Regions from separate parts of the Nonomuraea antimicrobica genome, predicted to be linked through region 1. Evidence: riboswitches for the same ligand, from Rfam matches in the RefSeq annotation. Region 1 holds a riboswitch; each other region holds the start of a gene.
What was found. A riboswitch is a leader RNA that binds a small molecule or an ion and turns the genes downstream of it on or off. The one in region 1 is predicted to bind cyclic di-AMP.
Positions count from the first base shown of each region.

Region 2: another riboswitch for cyclic di-AMP. It lies ahead of ABD844_RS14795 (C40 family peptidase); the one in region 1 lies ahead of ABD844_RS31300 (CHAP domain-containing protein).
Region 3: another riboswitch for cyclic di-AMP. It lies ahead of ABD844_RS02120 (glycoside hydrolase family 25 protein); the one in region 1 lies ahead of ABD844_RS31300 (CHAP domain-containing protein).
Region 4: another riboswitch for cyclic di-AMP. It lies ahead of ABD844_RS00160 (coiled-coil domain-containing protein); the one in region 1 lies ahead of ABD844_RS31300 (CHAP domain-containing protein).

Region 1 covers NZ_BAAAZP010000109.1:6,668-10,877, forward strand. The annotation lists gene ABD844_RS31290 (RNA polymerase sigma factor) at 1-383, opposite strand, end outside; gene ABD844_RS31295 (YciI family protein) at 562-1,002, opposite strand; gene ABD844_RS31300 (CHAP domain-containing protein) at 1,201-1,914, opposite strand; cyclic di-AMP (ydaO/yuaA leader) riboswitch at 1,927-2,064, opposite strand; gene ABD844_RS31305 (Gfo/Idh/MocA family protein) at 2,181-3,134, opposite strand; gene ABD844_RS31310 (aldo/keto reductase) at 3,229-4,050, opposite strand; gene ABD844_RS31315 (hypothetical protein) at 4,148-4,210, shown strand, end outside.
Region 2 covers NZ_BAAAZP010000051.1:32,847-37,056, reverse strand. The annotation lists gene ABD844_RS14805 (NYN domain-containing protein) at 1-305, shown strand, start outside; gene ABD844_RS14800 (C40 family peptidase) at 412-1,365, shown strand; cyclic di-AMP (ydaO/yuaA leader) riboswitch at 1,957-2,122, shown strand; gene ABD844_RS14795 (C40 family peptidase) at 2,184-2,717, shown strand; gene ABD844_RS14790 (gluzincin family metallopeptidase) at 2,978-3,814, shown strand; gene ABD844_RS14785 (M48 family metallopeptidase) at 3,826-4,210, shown strand, end outside.
Region 3 covers NZ_BAAAZP010000007.1:14,201-18,410, forward strand. The annotation lists gene ABD844_RS02105 (hypothetical protein) at 1-289, opposite strand, end outside; gene ABD844_RS02110 (heavy-metal-associated domain-containing protein) at 286-498, opposite strand; gene ABD844_RS02115 (metal-sensitive transcriptional regulator) at 526-807, opposite strand; cyclic di-AMP (ydaO/yuaA leader) riboswitch at 1,165-1,307, shown strand; gene ABD844_RS02120 (glycoside hydrolase family 25 protein) at 1,320-2,105, shown strand; gene ABD844_RS02125 (NACHT domain-containing protein) at 2,173-4,210, opposite strand, start outside.
Region 4 covers NZ_BAAAZP010000003.1:20,204-24,413, forward strand. The annotation lists gene ABD844_RS00140 (TrpB-like pyridoxal phosphate-dependent enzyme) at 1-15, shown strand, start outside; gene ABD844_RS53010 (50S ribosomal protein bL37) at 66-143, opposite strand; gene ABD844_RS00150 (DeoR/GlpR family DNA-binding transcription regulator) at 313-1,092, shown strand; gene galT (galactose-1-phosphate uridylyltransferase) at 1,089-2,168, shown strand; cyclic di-AMP (ydaO/yuaA leader) riboswitch at 2,237-2,380, shown strand; gene ABD844_RS00160 (coiled-coil domain-containing protein) at 2,387-3,373, shown strand; gene ABD844_RS00165 (MmcQ/YjbR family DNA-binding protein) at 3,395-3,748, opposite strand; gene ABD844_RS00170 (M50 family metallopeptidase) at 3,756-4,210, opposite strand, start outside.

The sequences.
Region 1 (4,210 bases):
AGCGCCACCCGCGCCTCCATCGACAGGGCGGGGTGGCAGGCCGTGAACACCAGCCGCAGCAGGTCGTCCTCGATCTCGTCGATCTCGGGAAGCTCGTCCTCCAGGTCGATGCGGTGGCCGAGCTCGACGAGGTTGCGCTGGAGGCGTTCGTTCCTGCGGATGAGGTCGATGGCGCGGCGCTTGGAGACCGTCATCAGCCAGGCGCCGGGGTTGCGCGGCACGCCGGACTCCGGCCACTGCTCCAGCGCGGCGACCAGGGCGTCCTGTGCCAGCTCCTCGGCGAGGCCGACGTCGCGCACCAGCCCGGCGAGCCCGGCGATGAGCCGGGCCGCCTCGATCCGCCAGACCGCCTCGATGGTGCGATGGGTGTCGGAAGCCGTCACCGGCCCATGAGACCAGCCCCGCCCCTCCCGCCGCAACCCGCTGCCGCGCGCCAGAGCCGGAGCGCCCGAGCCGGAGGCCGGTGCCGGAGGGACGGCGCCGAAGGGGTGGTGCCGGTGGGACGGCACTGAAGGGTGGTGCCGATGGGACGGCGCTGAAGGGCGGCGTCGGTGGGACGGGTCACGCGTCGGGGGTGTCCACGCGCAGGCGCTCGCGCAGCGCCTCCTCGCGCTCGCGCTCGTCCACGGGCATCGAGTCGTCCGGTACGTCCGAGGCGTCGAACACCTGCCACACGTCCAGCCCCACCCCCTCGTGCCCCGGCGGCACCGGCACGCGCAGGGCCCACTCGACGGCCTCCTCCCGCGACTTGACCTGGATCAGCCAGAACCCGGCGATCAGCTCCTTGGCCTCCGTGAACGGCCCGTCGATCACGCTGGCCCGGCCCTCGCTGTAGGCAATCTGGGCGCCGTGCGAGCTGGGGTAGAGGCCCTCGGCCGCGAGCAGCACCCCGGCCTTGGCCAGGGACTCGTTGTAGGCGTGCATGTTGTCCACGAGCTCCTGGCTGGGCAGCGTCCCGGCCTCCGTCTCGGCGTTGGCCTTGCCCACGATCATGAACTTCATCGGTGTCGTCTCCTTCGGGGCGAGTGGCGGCCCCGGTGGCCGTCCTCGTCGACGCGTCGAACGGCCGGGCCGCGGATCGACACTACGCCGTCAAGTCGTCGTGGGGTCGTGCGCGGGAACGCGACGAGCGCGCGGCCCGGGACGGGGCCGCGCGCTCGGCGGAGGGGGTAGCGGGGAGTGGAAGGCGCAGATGGTGCGTCAGGCGGCGTAGTCGGGGTAGCCGTAGCCGACGACCTGCGACTTCGGACGGACGCGCTCCTCCACCTTGCCGTTGCCGGTGTTGCCCTCGACGGTGGAGATGGTGCCGTCCTGGTTGTCCTTCAGCACGAAGCCGACGTGCTGGATGTCGTTCAGCGCCTTGCTGCCCCCCCAGGAGAAGAACACCACAGCGCCGGGCTTCGGGACGGTGCCGAAGCGGTTGTTGGCCGCGAACCACTTGGCGTGGGTCACGGTGTAGGCGTCCCAGCCGATCTGCCGGCGGGCGCCGGTCTGGTCGCCGACCCAGGAGACGAACATCGCGCACCAGGCGGCGTTCAGGTACGCGGTGCGGTTGCCGCCGTCACGGGCGATGGTCTCGGCGGCTCGCTGCGAGTCGGCGTACCACTGCTGGTACTTGGTGCCGCCGCCGTAGACGTTCTCGGAGGTGCCGATCTGGGACTTGGCCAGGGCCAGGACCTGCTCGGCGGTGACGTTGACCTTGTTCTCGCTCTCCGCGCCGTCCTTGTGGGCGGCGACGGCGGCGTCCGGGTGCCTGGCTCCGGTGGCCGTGGCGACGCCTATCGCGGAGTCGGCGCTGGCCGTGACGGCGTGGGAGCCGAGGGCCGTGGCGATGACGGTCGCGCCGACGAACGTGCTGACGAGGGCGCGGACCAGAGGGCTCTTCGAGGTATCGGTAATACGGTGCTTGGCCATCGAGGGGGTTACTCCTTGCTTCCATGCCGCTTACCGGGTTAGCTGACGGGTTCGGACGTGGAAGCTGCCCTACGGCACCGAAGTGCCGATTCACCCCAAGGAACGTGGGTCCCCGGTTCCGCCCGCAGGCGGATTCAGCGGTCACAGGACGATCCTGTGATCTGTCGTGCGATGGTCGACACAGCCGGACAAACCGGTCATATGCCTCAAGTAGTCATATAAGGTAATGCATGAGGCAAGGGGATGACAAACCCCTAAACGCGATGTCAGTCCAGTTGTCTCCGCGCGGCGGCCAGAAGCCCCATCATGGCAAGGGATTCGTCGAGGGGCATGATCGAGGATTCGGTCTTTCCCTCGGCCACCGCGGCGCGGACCTCGCGCAGCTCACCGGCGTATCCGTTGTCGGCGGGATCGAGCACCAGCTCCTCCGGCTCCATGCCGGGCCCGGTGAGCAGGATCCGCTGGGGCGCCCAGAACGGCGCCGCGATGTCCGCCCGCATCGATGTTCCGACAACGCCGGCCTGGTTCGGGTAATTCCCCAGCAGCGACGACGCCACGAGCGCGTGCCGTCCCCCGGGGTAGAGCAGGAGCCCGGCCACCTCCGCGTCCACCCCGGACGGGGCCAGCGAGCCGGTGACGCGCAGCTCGGAGGGCGCGCCCAGGAGCAACTGGGCCAGGCCGAACGGGTAGATCCCCAGGTCGAGCAGGGCGCCGCCGCCCAGCTCCGGCGCCCACAGCCGGTGCGCGGGGTCGTACGGCGCGGCGAAGCCGAACGTGGCCTGCACCGAACGGATCTCGCCGAAGCGCGGGTCGGCCGCGATCTGCTGGATGAGGGGGTTGAACCTCATCCACATCGCCTCCATCAGGAACACGCCCGCCTCGCGCGCCAGGCGTACCATCTTCGCCGCGTCGTCCACGGTCGCGGCCAGCGGCTTCTCGCACAGCACGGCCTTGCCCGCGGCGATGGCCGCCTCGGCCACCTCCAGGTGCTGCGCGTGCGGCGTGGCCACGTAGACGGCGTCCACGGCCGGGTCGGCGCACAGCTCTGCGTAGGAGCCGTAGGCCGACTCCGCGCCCAGCGTCGAGGCCAGGTCCTGCGCCCTGGTCAGGTCTCTGGATCCGACGGCGGCCACCCGCATACCGGGCTCCGCCACGATCGCCGCGCCCACCCTGCGGGCGATGGCTCCGGTCGCGGCTATTCCCCATGTGAAATCTCGCACGCGGGAGATCGTATATGGAAGGTAAAAAATCAGGTAAAAGAGGTGCTCGTTACTAAAAAATGCCCTCAAATGACACGTCAGTCACAGGGGTCACTCACATCATGTTGAACGTCTCGGGATCCGGCCCAAGTCGCAGCCCCTTGTTCAGCGCGCCGATGGCCACAATGTCCTCGGCGTCGAGAATGAAGTCGAAGACGTCGATGTTCTCGGCGATCCGCGTGGGCGTCACCGACTTCGGGATCACCACGTTGCCGAGCTGAAGGTGCCAGCGGAGCACGATCTGGGCCGGTGTCTTGCCGTACTTGTCCGACAGCACCCGCAGCGCCGGGTCGTCCAGCAGCCCTCTGCCCTGGCCCAGCGGGCTCCACGCCTCGGTGAGGATGCCGTTGGCCTCGTGGAAGGCCCGCAGCTCCCGCTGCTGCAGGTACGGGTGCAGCTCGATCTGGTTGATGGCCGGGGTGATGTCGGTCTCGTCCATGAGGCGGGTGAGCGTGGCGACCGTGAAGTTCGAGGTGCCGATGGCCCTGACCCGGCCGTCGCGGTAGAGCTGCTCCAGCGCCCGCCACGCCTGCACGTACTTGCCGTGCTGCGGCATCGGCCAGTGGATGAGGAACAGGTCCACGTAGTCGAGACCCAGCCGGGCCAGGCAGTCGTCGAAGGCCGCCGCCGCGCGGATGTGGTCGGCGTTGCCCAGCTTCGTGGTCACGAAGATCTTCGCGCGCGGCAGCCCGCTCCCGCGTACGGCCCGGCCCACGCCCTCCTCGTTGCCGTAGGCGGCGGCGGTGTCGACGTGCCGGTAACCGGTCTTGAACGCGGTGGCGACCGCCTGCTCGGCCTCTTCGGCCGGAACCTGCCAGACGCCGTATCCGAGCTGCGGAATTTGCACGCCGTCCGTGTTGAGCATGAGCGAGTTCATACCCTCCATTGTTCACGTCACGTTTCTGAGCGCTTAAGCCGGTGGGGCTACCTTGAAGCGGTCGTGACGGGCCAATACCCCGCTGGGAGGGCAACGAGTGGTCGAACAGGCGTCGGCCTGGGTGGAGTCCCCGCTCCAGATGCTGTGCGCCGTCGAGGCT
Region 2 (4,210 bases), on a different contig from region 1:
GCACCCGGCTCATGAACGCGCTCGGCGGGCTGGTGGCGCAGACCCGGGTCGAGGTGACCGTGGTGTTCGACGGCGCAGAGCTGAACGCCCCCGTGCAGGTGGTGGCGCCGCGCGGGGTGCGGGTGCTGTTCAGCGCGCCGGGGGAGATCGCCGACGACGTCATCCGCCAGCTCGTACGCGCCGAGCCGCCAGGCCGGGCCATCGCCGTGGTGTCGTCCGACCGGGAGGTGGCCGAGTCGGTCAGGCGGATGGGTGCCAGACCCGTTCCGTCTGGCTTGCTGCTGCGTCGGCTGAGCCGCGCATAAGTTATGAATTGCCGGGTTTGGGCGATACCTCACTCGTCGCTTCTGTACTATTTCGCCCCAGGTGGAATCCCTGGGAGGCGACACTGTGAGGTTTGGCGGGGTACCGGTGGCCGCGGGTCTCGCGTTCGGACTGGTGCTGACCCCTCTCGGAGCGGCCGTCGCTGATCCCGAGCCCACGCTCGCCCAGGCCAAGGCCAAGCTCGACAAGCTCAACGACCAGGCCGACAAGGTCGTCGACCGGTACAACACCGCGAACGAGCGCTACAAGAAGGCCAAGACCACCTACACCAAGCTGAACGACGGCTACAAGCGCAAGCTGGCGACCGTCGAGGACCTGCGTGCGCAGGTGGTCGGCATGGCCGTCGACAGCTACCAGCTCGGCGAGGACGTCACCTCCTGGCCCGGCATCGTCGGCTCGGAAAACCCCGCGGGGACGCTGGCGGGGCTGGCGGTGGCCGGGCAGCTCGCGCAGGAACGGGCCCAGAAGCTGGCCGTGTTCGACCGGGAGAACCGCGGGCTCAAGGGCGAGCGGGACAAGGCCGAGGCGGCACTGAAGGACGCCGACAAGGAGCGGGACTCGGTCCAGAAGGAACGCTCCGAGGTGCAGAAGCTGATCACCCAGCAGAAGAAGCTGCTGAAGAAGCTGGGGGCGTACAACCCCGGCAACCCGGACAGCGTCGGCATCAAGTACACGGGGCCCGCCTCGGGGAACGGGGCCGCGGTGCTGCGGTTCGCGTACGCGCAGGTGGGCAAGCCGTACATCTACGGCGGCACAGGGCCCAGGGGGTACGACTGCTCCGGGCTGACGCAGGCGTCCTGGGCGGCGGCAGGCGTGACGTTGCCGCGTACGACGTGGCAGCAGTGGGCGTGGGGGGCGAACCGCAAGGTGGACCTCGACGACCTGCAGCCAGGGGATCTCATCTTCAGCGAGGGGCTGGGGCACGTCAGCATCTACGCCGGCAACGGGGACATCGTCCATGCGCCGCAGACGGGCGACGTCGTCAAGGTCGTCAAGCTTTCCGCGTACGGCCGCAACCTGGTCGGCGCCATCCGCCCCTGACCCGGGCGCAACCCTGATCGCACAGCCCTGACCGTACGGCGCTTGATCGTGCGGCGCTGATTTCCGGTTTCCCGCTCGGTCTGCGGTCACCGACCATGAGCCGACAGCGTTCTCATTACTATGGATCATAGTAGCTATGTTGATCAACTGGACAGAATGGGGCTGTGGCCCGGCCTTTCGAATATGGCTATGGATCGTAGGTTGTGGCGATATTTCGCGACATGTATCGCGATGGTGGCCCCATGGGTGAACCGTTCGCGGGTGCTCGCGGAACCGGAGTCGGTGTGACGGATGTGACGAAAGGGATGTTTGGGACCTGACAATCTTGGACGCGCCCAAGTGTGAGCAGGGTCACATTCCGGTAACAAAGCCTGGGGTCCCAGCAGGGGTTTCAGCTCTGACATCCCCCTCTGTCTGATCTTTACAGCCCGGCGTGCGCTTTGCCGATCCTTGAACCTTCGGCGTAGCTTCTGGCGTCGTCGCGGTGCACAAGCCATGTCCCCCGCGAACCGGCATCGGTTCCTCCCGATGTGAGACAGACAAAGATCCGCCGGTCGCCCCCGATATCCCCGAGGAGCAGCACCCTCATCGGGCGGCGACCTGCCGAATCCGTGCAGTCATGAGGCACGGAGCCGGGGACCCAGCGATCCCGTTCTTCCCGAGGGATCAGGGGTGAGTCGGCGCGCGAATCGCGCCGTAGGGCTACTTCCAGGCCCGAATCCGTCAGCTAACCCGGTAGGCGTTCGTGGAAGACGCGAGGAGAAATCCTGTCTAGCTCCCTGCAGAACCCCCGCCTGTCCCGCTTCGCCCTGAGCGGCGTGGCACTCACGATGACCGTGACGGCCGGAGGTCTGGTCCTCCATGCCCCCACGGCTCAGGCGACGACGACGAGCGACTCGGCCGGAACGGCGGCGCCGGCGGCGACCACCGCCGGCGCCTCGAAGACGGCCACGGCTGCCCGGCAACGGGCCGCCAAGGTCGCCCGGCAGCAGGCGAAGGCCCGCAAGGCCGTCGCCGCGGCCAAGGACCAGATCGGTGACCCGTATCGGTACGGGGGCACAGGGCCTGGTTCGTTTGACTGCTCCGGCCTCGTCCTGTTCGCCTGGAAGAAGGCCGGTGTCAAGCTCCCGCGCGTGGCGAGCAGCCAGTTCGCCCGCATCAGGAACAAGATCTCCTGGCGCAACCTCAAGCCAGGTGACCTGCTGTTCTTCAGCGGGCTCGGCCACGTGGGCATGTACGTCGGCAAGGGCAAGATGATCCATTCACCACGGACAGGTGAACGGGTACGCATCGACAAGCTGGACGGATGGCGTAAGTCGTCTTTCGTCGGCGCGGTCCGTCCCGGCATGTGAAGAAGCCCCGCCCGGATTCCCCCCGATCCGGGCGGGGCTCTCGCCTGTCCCCGCGGGCGGCCGCGAATCCGCCCAAGCGGCACGCGGGTGCGGCGGCTGCCAAGCGGCGGCCGCGAGTCCGCCCAAGCAGCACGCGGGTGCGGCGGGCGGCTGCCAAGCGGCAGTCGCGAATCCGCCCAGGCGCACGCAGCGGCTGCCAAGCGGTGGCCGTGGATCCGCGCAAGCGCGGGCACGAGTGCCGGGCGGCTACGATCGGCCCCGTGTCCGAGCAGGTGAGCCGACGAGCCGTGGTGGCCGTCCTCCTGCTCCTGGTCCCGGGCGCGGCGCCGCTCCCCGATCTCCCCGTCCTGCCCCCGGAGATACGCGATCTGTGGCCCGGCCGCACGGTCGTCAGCCGGGGCAGGCACTCCGTCGTGGCCCTGCACAAGCCCGCCGGGCACGAGCCCGCTGGGCACGACTCGGCCGGGCTCGCCGATCTGGCCCGCAGGGCGGACACGGCCGGGCTCCGCGTCTCCGCCGTCCTGGGCGGGCGGGTACGACCGCTCGTCGTAGTGCCGGAGTCCGCCCGCGAGGCCGCCGCGCTGGCCGGAGTGGACCGGCTCGACGGCCTGGCCGCCGTGGCCGACCGCGGGCGCGTGATCGTCGTCCCCGAACTCTTCGCCACCCTCAACCCCACCGGCAAGGACGTCGTCCTGACCCACGAGCTGACCCACGTCGTGGCCGGGACCGAGGGTCTGCCGGTCTGGCTCTACGAGGGGTTCGCGGACTACGTGGCTTATCGCGACGCCGGGTTGCCCGTCGCCACGGCGGCGGCCGAACTGGCGGTCGAGGCGCGGGCCGGGCGCCTGCCGAGCGCTTTGCCCGGACCTGCGGCTTTCGCGGCGGACGGGTCCGACCCGGTCCGGCTCGCGCGTGCGTACCAGGAGGCTTGGCTGGCGTGTCGCTTCCTCGCTGACCGGTTCGGTGAGGGGACCCTGGTGAGGCTCTACCGTGCGGCCCAGCGGGCGGGCGTCGATCGGGCGCTCGCCTCACTGGGCCTCTCCGTCGCCACGCTGACGGCGCGGTGGCGCGAGTACGTGCGGGATCAGCTCGTGTGAAGGGGAGGCAGATGAGCGAACGGCGAGACGAGGAAGACGCGCCGCACGACGCCGGTGGGCCGGAAGCGGCGACGCCGGTGACGGGCGCACGAGAGGCGGAGACGCCCGCGGCCGGGACGCGCGAACGCGACGTGCCGGACGGAGAGATGGCCGCCGTAGGGGTGAGCGCCGCACACTCCGACGGCGACGCGCACTCAGGCGCGGACGCATCTTCAGGAGCGGGTCCGCACTCAGACGCGGACCCACATGCGGGAGCGGGGGCGCATTCGGGGTCGGACGCGGACCCGGGAGGCGAGCGGCATACGTGGGGCGAGTCCCGCTCGGGGCCGGAGCCCGGCGGCGACGCGGCGGCCTCCGGCGGCGCCGGCGGGACGGGGGAGGCGGCCGTGGCGGCGT
Region 3 (4,210 bases), on a different contig from region 1:
CGGGCTTGATCGTCGTGGTGAGCGGGTTGAGGGTGTAGCCGTTCTCCGACACTTGGAGCCCCCCGGGGGTATCTTCTGTCGCCTGTTGGGTGGTGGCGTGCTCCCCGTGCCCCTCGCTCGCGCTCGGGCTCGCGGCGGGCGTCGGCGCGGCGCCCGTCATGGAGGTGTGGTCCTCCGTCATAGACGCGGGAGCCCCGATCGGGCCCACCGCGTTGCCCACCCCCAGGGCGCCGCCGAAGACGACGGCCAGCCCCAGCACGTACGAGCCCAGCTTGGTCGCGGTGTTCACCGGTTCGCCACCTCATAACCGGCCTCCTCCACCGCGGCGACGATCTTCGCCGGGTCGACGGAGCCGTCACTGTCCACGGTCAGCAGCCCGGTCGCCAGGTCGACCTCCACCTGGGTGACCCCGGCCACCTCGCCGACCTCCTCCTTGACCGAACTCACGCAGTGGCCGCAGGTCATGCCCTTGACGGTGTAGGTGGCGGTGGTGCTCATAGCGATCTCTCCTTCAATCCGGTCCGGTCAGGAACGTACGAGTCTGGCGATGGCGTCGGTGGCTTCCTTGACCTTGGCCTCCGCCTCCGGCCCGCCCTTCTGGGCGGCCTCGGCGACGCAGTGGGCCAGGTGCTCCTCCAGCAGCGACAGGGAGAACGACTTCAGCGCACTCGTCGCCGCCGACACCTGGGTGAGGATGTCGATGCAGTATTTGTCCTCGTCGACCATGCGCTGCAGGCCGCGAATCTGCCCCTCGACGCGGCGCAGGCGCAGCGCGTGGTCCTGCTTGTTGTGGCTGTATCCGGCCATGTCCACCTCTTTCCTCGGCCGCCGGAACAACACCATACCCCCCTATGGTATTCCGGGCAACCGCGGGCGGCCCCGAGGCCGGCGGCCCGCCTGCCGCGCCACGGGCGGAAAGGCGGGGAATTTTGCCCCTCAGAGGGCTTGCGCTTGCGCGAGCGGGAAACTTTACCCGGCCTCGAATCCGCGTACTGGCAGGGGTTTCTCGGCTCTGGGCGACATGGAAGGTTTTGCCCCACTTGCGGCCTGTTTAGGAAAATCTGTACTTTGTGAGCTGCGGTGCACCCGTTGACCCCCAGCTCATCGAGTCGTTACCGCGACGTTGACCGGACCGTACGCCGTCCAGGGCCTCCGCCCGATGACGACGCGCGGCCGCCGAATCCGCCACCCGCGGAACCGGGGACCCACCTTCTGGGGTGAATCGGACGCCGGCCCAGGCCGAGCCCGTAGGGCACTTCCAGTCCCGAACCCGTCAGCTAACCCGGTAGGCGGCATGGAAGCAAGGAGTCAATCCGCTCATGCTCAAGCCCTGGCTTGCCGCGATCACCAAGAAGAAACGCCCCGCCGAGCACTTCGCCCTGGCCGTCGGCGGCGCGATCCTGGCAGCGACCACCGCCATCACGGGCGTGGCCGGCGCGGCGCTCGCCTCGGCCAACGACCACGGCCCAGCCCACGCCTCCCAGCAGGAGAGCCGTCAGAGCACCGGCGAGGAGGCCGGGGCGCTCACCTACGGCCTGGACATCTCCAACTACGAGCCCCTCTACAACTGGGCCACCAGCTCCGCCCAGTTCGGCATCATCAAGGCCACCGAGGGCACGGACTTCCGCGACGCCTCGTTCGCCAGGCACTGGCGTGAGCTGGGCGACAAGGGCATCGTGCGCGGCGCGTACCACTACGGTCACCCCGCCCAGGACCCCATCGCCGAGGCCAACCACTTCCTGTCGGTGGTGAACTCCCAGCCCGCCAAGCGCGGCGACCTGCTGGTCCTGGACCTGGAGACGACCGACGGCAAGTCCGTCGCCGAGGTCAACGCCTGGGCCAAGACGTGGCTGTCGTACGTGAAGGCCAAGACCGGGGTCACCCCGATGTTCTACAGCGGCTGGAACTTCGCCGACGCCTACGGCAAGGGCCTTGAGCAGTATCCGCTCTGGGTCGCCCACTACAGCCGGGACAAGGGCGTGCTCGCCCCGCCTGCCGACTGGAAGTCCTGGACCATCCACCAGTACACCGACGTCCCCATCGACCAGAACGTCTCCGCGCTGACCCCCGACCAGTTGCGCGGCCTGGGCCGGGCCACGGCCTGACCGGGGATGGGCACACGCGGCCGTCGCCTCCATGGCGGCGGCCGCTCCCGTCTGCCCGGGGGCGGCCTCAGTCGCCCTCGGACGGGGTGAGGAAGTCCTGGAGCTCGCGGTGCCTGAACTGGTAGGTGGCGCCGCTGACGCGCAGCAGCCGGGCCTCGCAGGCCCAGTCGAGGAACGTCCACAGCCTCAGCGGGAGCAGGCCGCGCGCGGCCGCGACGACCAGCCCGATCATGGTACGGGACCAGGCGATCGCGCCGAAGGCCAGGCCGAACGTCACACCGCCGACGAGCGCGCACACCAGCGACGCGACGACGTCCTGGTTCATGACGAAGACGAGGAAGGCGGCGACGCCGCCGGTGAGCCCGAAGGCCACTCCGATCATGGGGTTGCGGTGCAGGGCCTCTCTCGGGTGGGCCAGCTCCGTGTCCTCGCTCCAGCCGCCCGTGGCGATCTTGAAGGCCACCCCGAGCGCGAAGGCCAGGGTGAAGGCCCCCACGACCTCCGCGGCCAGGGATACGGGACCCGCACCCGCGAGGCGCAGCGGCGGCAGCCCCGTGAGCGCGCCGCACAGTCCGAAGCCCAGCAGCGTGACCGGCTCGGCGCGGACCGCCTCGGCGACGGTCATGCGCTCGGCCCCGTACCGCGCGGCGGCGGTCAGGCCGATGACCGCCCCGAGCACCGCTCCCCCGATCGCGCCCGCGACCACGGCGAAGACCGGCCCGAAGACCCTGCCCTCGGTCAGCGCGAGCCCGGCCAAGCCGCAGAGCGCCCCTGAGGGGCCGCCCGCCAGGGCGCCGAGCAGACCGCCGATCACGCGCCGCCTGCGCGGGACGTCGCCGCGCCCGCCGGCGGCGGACGGCCACGGCGACAGCGACAGGCCGGTGGCGATGGCCACCCAGCCCGCCATGAGCGCCAACGTGAGCCCTTGCCCCGCGTCGGGCCGGCCACGCAGGTCACCGGGGCCGTCGACGGCCGAACCCGCCCAGAACGCCAGCATGGCGACGACCGCGAAGAGCACGCAGCACAGGCAGTGCAGCGCCCGGACCCGGCCGCGCCCGCCGATCGGCCACAGCAGGTGCGGGACGAGGTCGATCGGCGTCAGTCCTGGCGGCGCCCGGTCCTTCCCCGCGGTGTAGGCGGCCTGCCAGCGCAGGTGGGAGGCCAGGTTCACCAGCCAGGACCGCACCTGTTCCGGCCGGTACGGGGTGCCGTTCGCGGTGCGCGGGGTGAGTTTCGTGGCCGCGGGGACGTACGCGCAGAGCAGCCTGCGGGCGATCCGCGCGGCGGCCACCCGCGGGTCGGGGTGCGGGTCGGCGCGCAGCAGGTCGGCCGGGTCGGCGCCGGACTCCACGGCGGTCACGGTCAGCAGCAGCCGCCACGGGGTGGCCAGGGCGATGCGGACGGCCGTCCCCGAGGTCGAGGGGCCGGGCAGCGCGCCGGACAGCGCCGCGCGGATGCCGTCGCGGTGCACGTCACAGGGGTGACCGTCGGGCCAGCGGGTGTGCAGGTAGTCGTCGATCTGTTCGAGGGTCAGGTCGTGCAGGTGGACCCGGGTGGCGTGGTCGAGGCCGACGCGGGCGCCGGACAGCTCGGCGTGGCGGTCGGCCCGGCAGATCACGACCACCGCGCCGGGCCGCCGTCCGGACAGGTCGCTGTAGCGGTTCAGCTCGGTCAGCAGGCCGATCGCGCGGCGGGGCGGCCCGGCGGACGGTTCGGGGTCCAGCTCGTCCAGCCCGTCCAGCACCGGGAGCACCCGGCGGTCGCGTACCAGCCGTTCCGCGTCCTTGGCCGCGAGCCCGAAGTCGTGTTCGAGCTGCTGGGCCAGCCAGGGTTCGAACGGGGTGCGCAGGGTCCAGCGGGCGGCGTTCAGGCGTACGGGCACCATCGGCGGGTGCTCGCCCGTGGTCAGGAACGGCTCCAGGAGTTGCAGGACCAGCTCGATGGCGAGCACCGTCTTGCCCGCCCCCGACTCGCCCACGACCAGCAGGCGCTGCGACCGCAGGCCGGTGAAGAACCCGCCGACCGTGTGCAGGTCGTCCGCGGGCTCGCCGAGTGCGTCGTCGTGGGGGGTGGGGGCGGCGTCCGGCCCGAAGGAGACCGGCGCG
Region 4 (4,210 bases), on a different contig from region 1:
GAACTGCCGGGGTGACGGCCACGGGGAGGTGGCCGCTTCCCTGGGGAAGGGCGGCCACCGGCCCGTCATCGCGCCGTGGGACGCTTGCCGTGGTTCGCCTTCTTCTTCTTGCGGGCCTTGCCCTTGCGTGCTCGCCTGGCCATGTGCTCGCCTCCACTGATCGGTACGGGCTGATCGGTACGGGCTGATCGGTACGGCGTGAAGCTCCCAACGTCCCTCTCCAAGAGAGTCAGTGCAAGCGCGCCGCACGACCTAACATTCCCCAACAATTACGTGTCATAATTTGGTGGAATCTGTTGGAAGGAAGTGGGCGTGCTCGCACAGCAGCGTCAGCAGACGATTCTCGAACGCGTGCGCAGCAACGGCGGCGTCCGGGTGGCCGACCTCGTACGCGAGCTGGGCGTCTCCGACATGACCATCCGCCGCGACCTCGAGGTGCTGGCCGAGCGCGGGCTGCTGGAGAAGGTGCACGGCGGCGCGACCGCCCTGGGCCCCGGCTCGACCGAGGAGCCCGGCTTCACCGCCAAGTCCGCCCGCCAGCAGCAGGAGAAGGAGGCCATCGCGCGGCACGCGGCCAGGCTCGTCCGGCCGGGCACCGCCGTGGCGCTGTCGGCCGGCACCACCACGTGGGCGCTGGCCCACCACCTGGTCGCCGTGCCCGAGCTGACCGTGATCACCAATTCGATCCCGGTCGCCGAGGTCTTCCACCGCAACCCGCGCGCCGACCGCACCGTCGTGCTGACCGGCGGCGTGCGTACGCCGTCCGACGCCCTGGTGGGCCCGGTCGCCGTGGCCGCGATCCGCCGCCTGCACGTGGACACGCTCTTCCTGGGCGTGCACGGGATGAGCGTGCGGGCCGGGTTCACCACGCCCAACCTGCTGGAGTCGGAGACCGACAGAGAGCTGGTCACGGCGGCGAGCCGGCTGGTCGTCCCGGCCGACCACACCAAGTGGAACACGGTGGGCATCAGCACCATCGCCGAGCTGAGCGAGGCCGACGTGGTCATCAGCGACGCCGGGCTGCCCGAGGAAGCACGTACCGAGCTGGCCGAACGGGCCGGAGAACTGATCATCGCGGAGGGCTCGCCGTGAAGCGCACCATCACCCATCTGGCCGACGGCCGGGAGCTGATCTATTTCGACCGGCGCGACGACGCCGACCGGAGCGCGATCGACCGGCGTACGCTCGATCCCCGGCCGGTCGCCTCCGAGCTGCGCTACGACCCGCTGACCGAGGAGTGGATCGCGATCGCCGGGCACCGGCAGACGCGTACGTTCCTGCCGAGCGGCGGCACGGCCGAGTGCCCGCTGTGCCCGTCGTCGCGGACGCGGTCGTCGGAGATCCCGGCGTACGACTATGACGTGGCGGTCTTCGAGAACCGGTTCCCCTCCTTCTCCGGAAATTTCGGGGCCTATGGAGAGGCGGGCGGGCTTAGCGAGGTCCGTCCGAGGGTGGGGCGGTGTGAGGTGGTGTGCTTCACCTCCGACCACTCCTCCTCCTTCTCCCAGCTCTCCGACGCCCAGGTGGCGCTGGTCATGGAGGCGTGGGCCGACCGTACGGCCGAGTTGTCCGGGATCGACGGCGTGGAGCAGGTGTTCTGCTTCGAGAACCGGGGTGAGGAGATCGGCATCACGCTGGCCCACCCGCACGGCCAGATCTACGCCTACCCGTACGTCACGCCCAGGACCCGGCTGCACCTCGGCGCGGCGGCGCGGCACCGGGGGCCGGGCAACCTGTTCGCCGACGTGCTGGCCGCCGAGCGCGCGGCGGGGACGCGGGTGGTGGCCGCCAACGAGCTGTGGACGGCCTTCGTGCCGGCCGCCGCGCGGTGGCCGTTCGAGGTGCATCTCTACCCACACCGGCAGGTGCCCGACCTCGCGGCGCTCACCGAGGAGGAGCGGGCGGCGTTCGCGCCGCTGTACACCTCGGTGCTGCGGGCGTTCGACGGGCTGTTCGGGGTCGTGATGCCGTATGTCTCGGCCTGGCACCAGGCGCCCGTGCGTACCGGCAGGGAGCTGGCCTATCTGCACCTGGAGCTGTTCAGCATCCGGCGGGCGGCCGGCAAGCTGAAGTATCTCGCCGGGTCGGAGTCGGCGATGGGGGCGTTCGTCAACGACGTGCTGCCGGAGGAGGCCGCACGCATGCTCCGATCACAAGTAGATCACTAATAGATTTCTACTTAGGGTCGCATGACTCGTGATCTACCACTAATATCCCGATATGCACCGGCCGTAACAGCCGTTGCGGGCCTAATCCCGGGCGCCGCGCCCGGGAGCCGGGGACCCAATCGCACCCGGGGTGAATCCGCTCAGGCGGTAGGGAAACGCAGCTCCCATACCCGAACCCGTCAGCTAACCCGGCCGGCAGAGGGAGAGGAAACATCCACGTGGCGGCTTCGTCCCCCGCGAGTCTTGCCATCGGTCTCATCAGCGCCATCGCCGTCGCCGCCCTCCCCGCGGCCCCGGCCTCGGCGTCCACCTCACCGTCGATCAGGGTGTCGGCCGCCCCCAAGCCGACGGAGGCGCAGCTCCGCGCCCAGCTCAAAGAGCTGAACGCCAAGGTCGACAAGCTCATCGAGAAGTACAACCTCAAACGCGTCGAGCTGGCCAAGGCACAGGAGGCCGCCAAGACGGCCCAGGCCAAGGCGGAGGCCGCGGAGCAGGCCGTGACCACGGCCGAGCAGCGGGTCGCCGAGATCGCGCGCCTGCGCTACCAGACCGGCGACCTGTCGCTGACCTCCTTCATGCTCCCGACCGACGCGGGCAGCGCGGCCCTGCTCGAACAGCTCACCGCCGAGCAGCAGGCGGTCGTGGACAGCGTGGCCAAGGCCCGCGACGAGAAGAAGCGGGCCAGCGAGGAGGCCGCCGCGCTGGCCGCGCAGATCAAGTCCGACACGGCCGAGGTGGCCGGCCAGCGCGACGAGGCCGAGGACGTCATCAAGGACATCCAAAAGAAGCTGGAGGACCTGGTGCCGTACGGGACCGGGCGCAACTCCAACGGCTCCTGGGCGCCCGAGCTGCCGAACGGGTCCGACAACATCACCGCGCGGACCCGGCTGATGAAGGAGCAGCTCGACAAGAACTTCGCGCTGCCGTTCGCGGTGGGGTGTTTCCGCTCGGGCTCAAGCGGCGAGCACCCGCTCGGCCGCGCCTGCGACTTCATGATGAGCACGGGCGGCTCGATGCCCAGCGACGCCAACAACGCACTCGGCGACCGGATCGCCGAGTGGGCGCTGAAGAACAAGGACAAGCTCGGCGTCAAGTACGTGATCTGGAGGCAGCGGATCAACCAGGGCTCCGGCTGGAGCACGATGTCCGACCGCGGCAGCATCACCGAGAACCACTACGACCACGTGCACATCTCGATGTACTGATCGCGGCCCGCGATACGGAGGTCAGGGCAGGCGTTCGACGAGCGACTTGGGTGCGATGTGGCGGTAGGCGTCGGTGACGAGCTCCGCCACCTCGTCCCAGTCGATCAGCGGGACGTCGAGATAGACCCCCAGCCACCCCCGGTGCCCCACGTACGGCGGGCGGAAGAACCGCTCGGGCGCCTCCGCCACCAACTCCTCCTGCACCCCGGCGGGCGCGGCGCACCAGAAGGCCAGGCGGTCGTCGTGATGGTGGTCGGCGAACATCACGAACGTCTTCTTCCCCCGGACGAACCACGTCGGCTCCCCGTGGGAGAGCCGTTCGGTGGTCTCCGGCAGGGCCAGGCAGAGGGCCCGCAGCCGGTCGACGGTGTCCACCGCGGCCTCAGTTCGTCAGCGTGAGCGGGTTGACCAGGTCGGCGTAGACGAGCAGGCCCGCCATGATCATCATCACGATCGCGATCGCGTACGTCAGCGGCAGCACCTTGGCGATGTCCACGTAACCGGGCTCGGGCCGCCGCATGACCTTGGCGTAGGCCCGCTTGATGCCCTCCCAGAGGCCCCCTGCGATGTGACCGCCGTCGAGGGGCAGCAGCGGGATGAGGTTGAACATGCCGATCGCCAGGTTGAAGCCGGCCAGCAGGTTGACGAAGATGGCGATCTTCTTCTCGGTGGACAGGTCGGAGGCGAGGATCTCGCCGCCCATGCGACCCGCCCCGACCACGCCGACCGGGCCCTCGGGGTCGCGTTCGTCACCGGAGAAGGCCGCGTGCCAGACGCCGACCATCTTCTCCGGCAGGTTGAGCAGCGAGGCCGCCACCCGGCCCGTCAGCTCGCCCA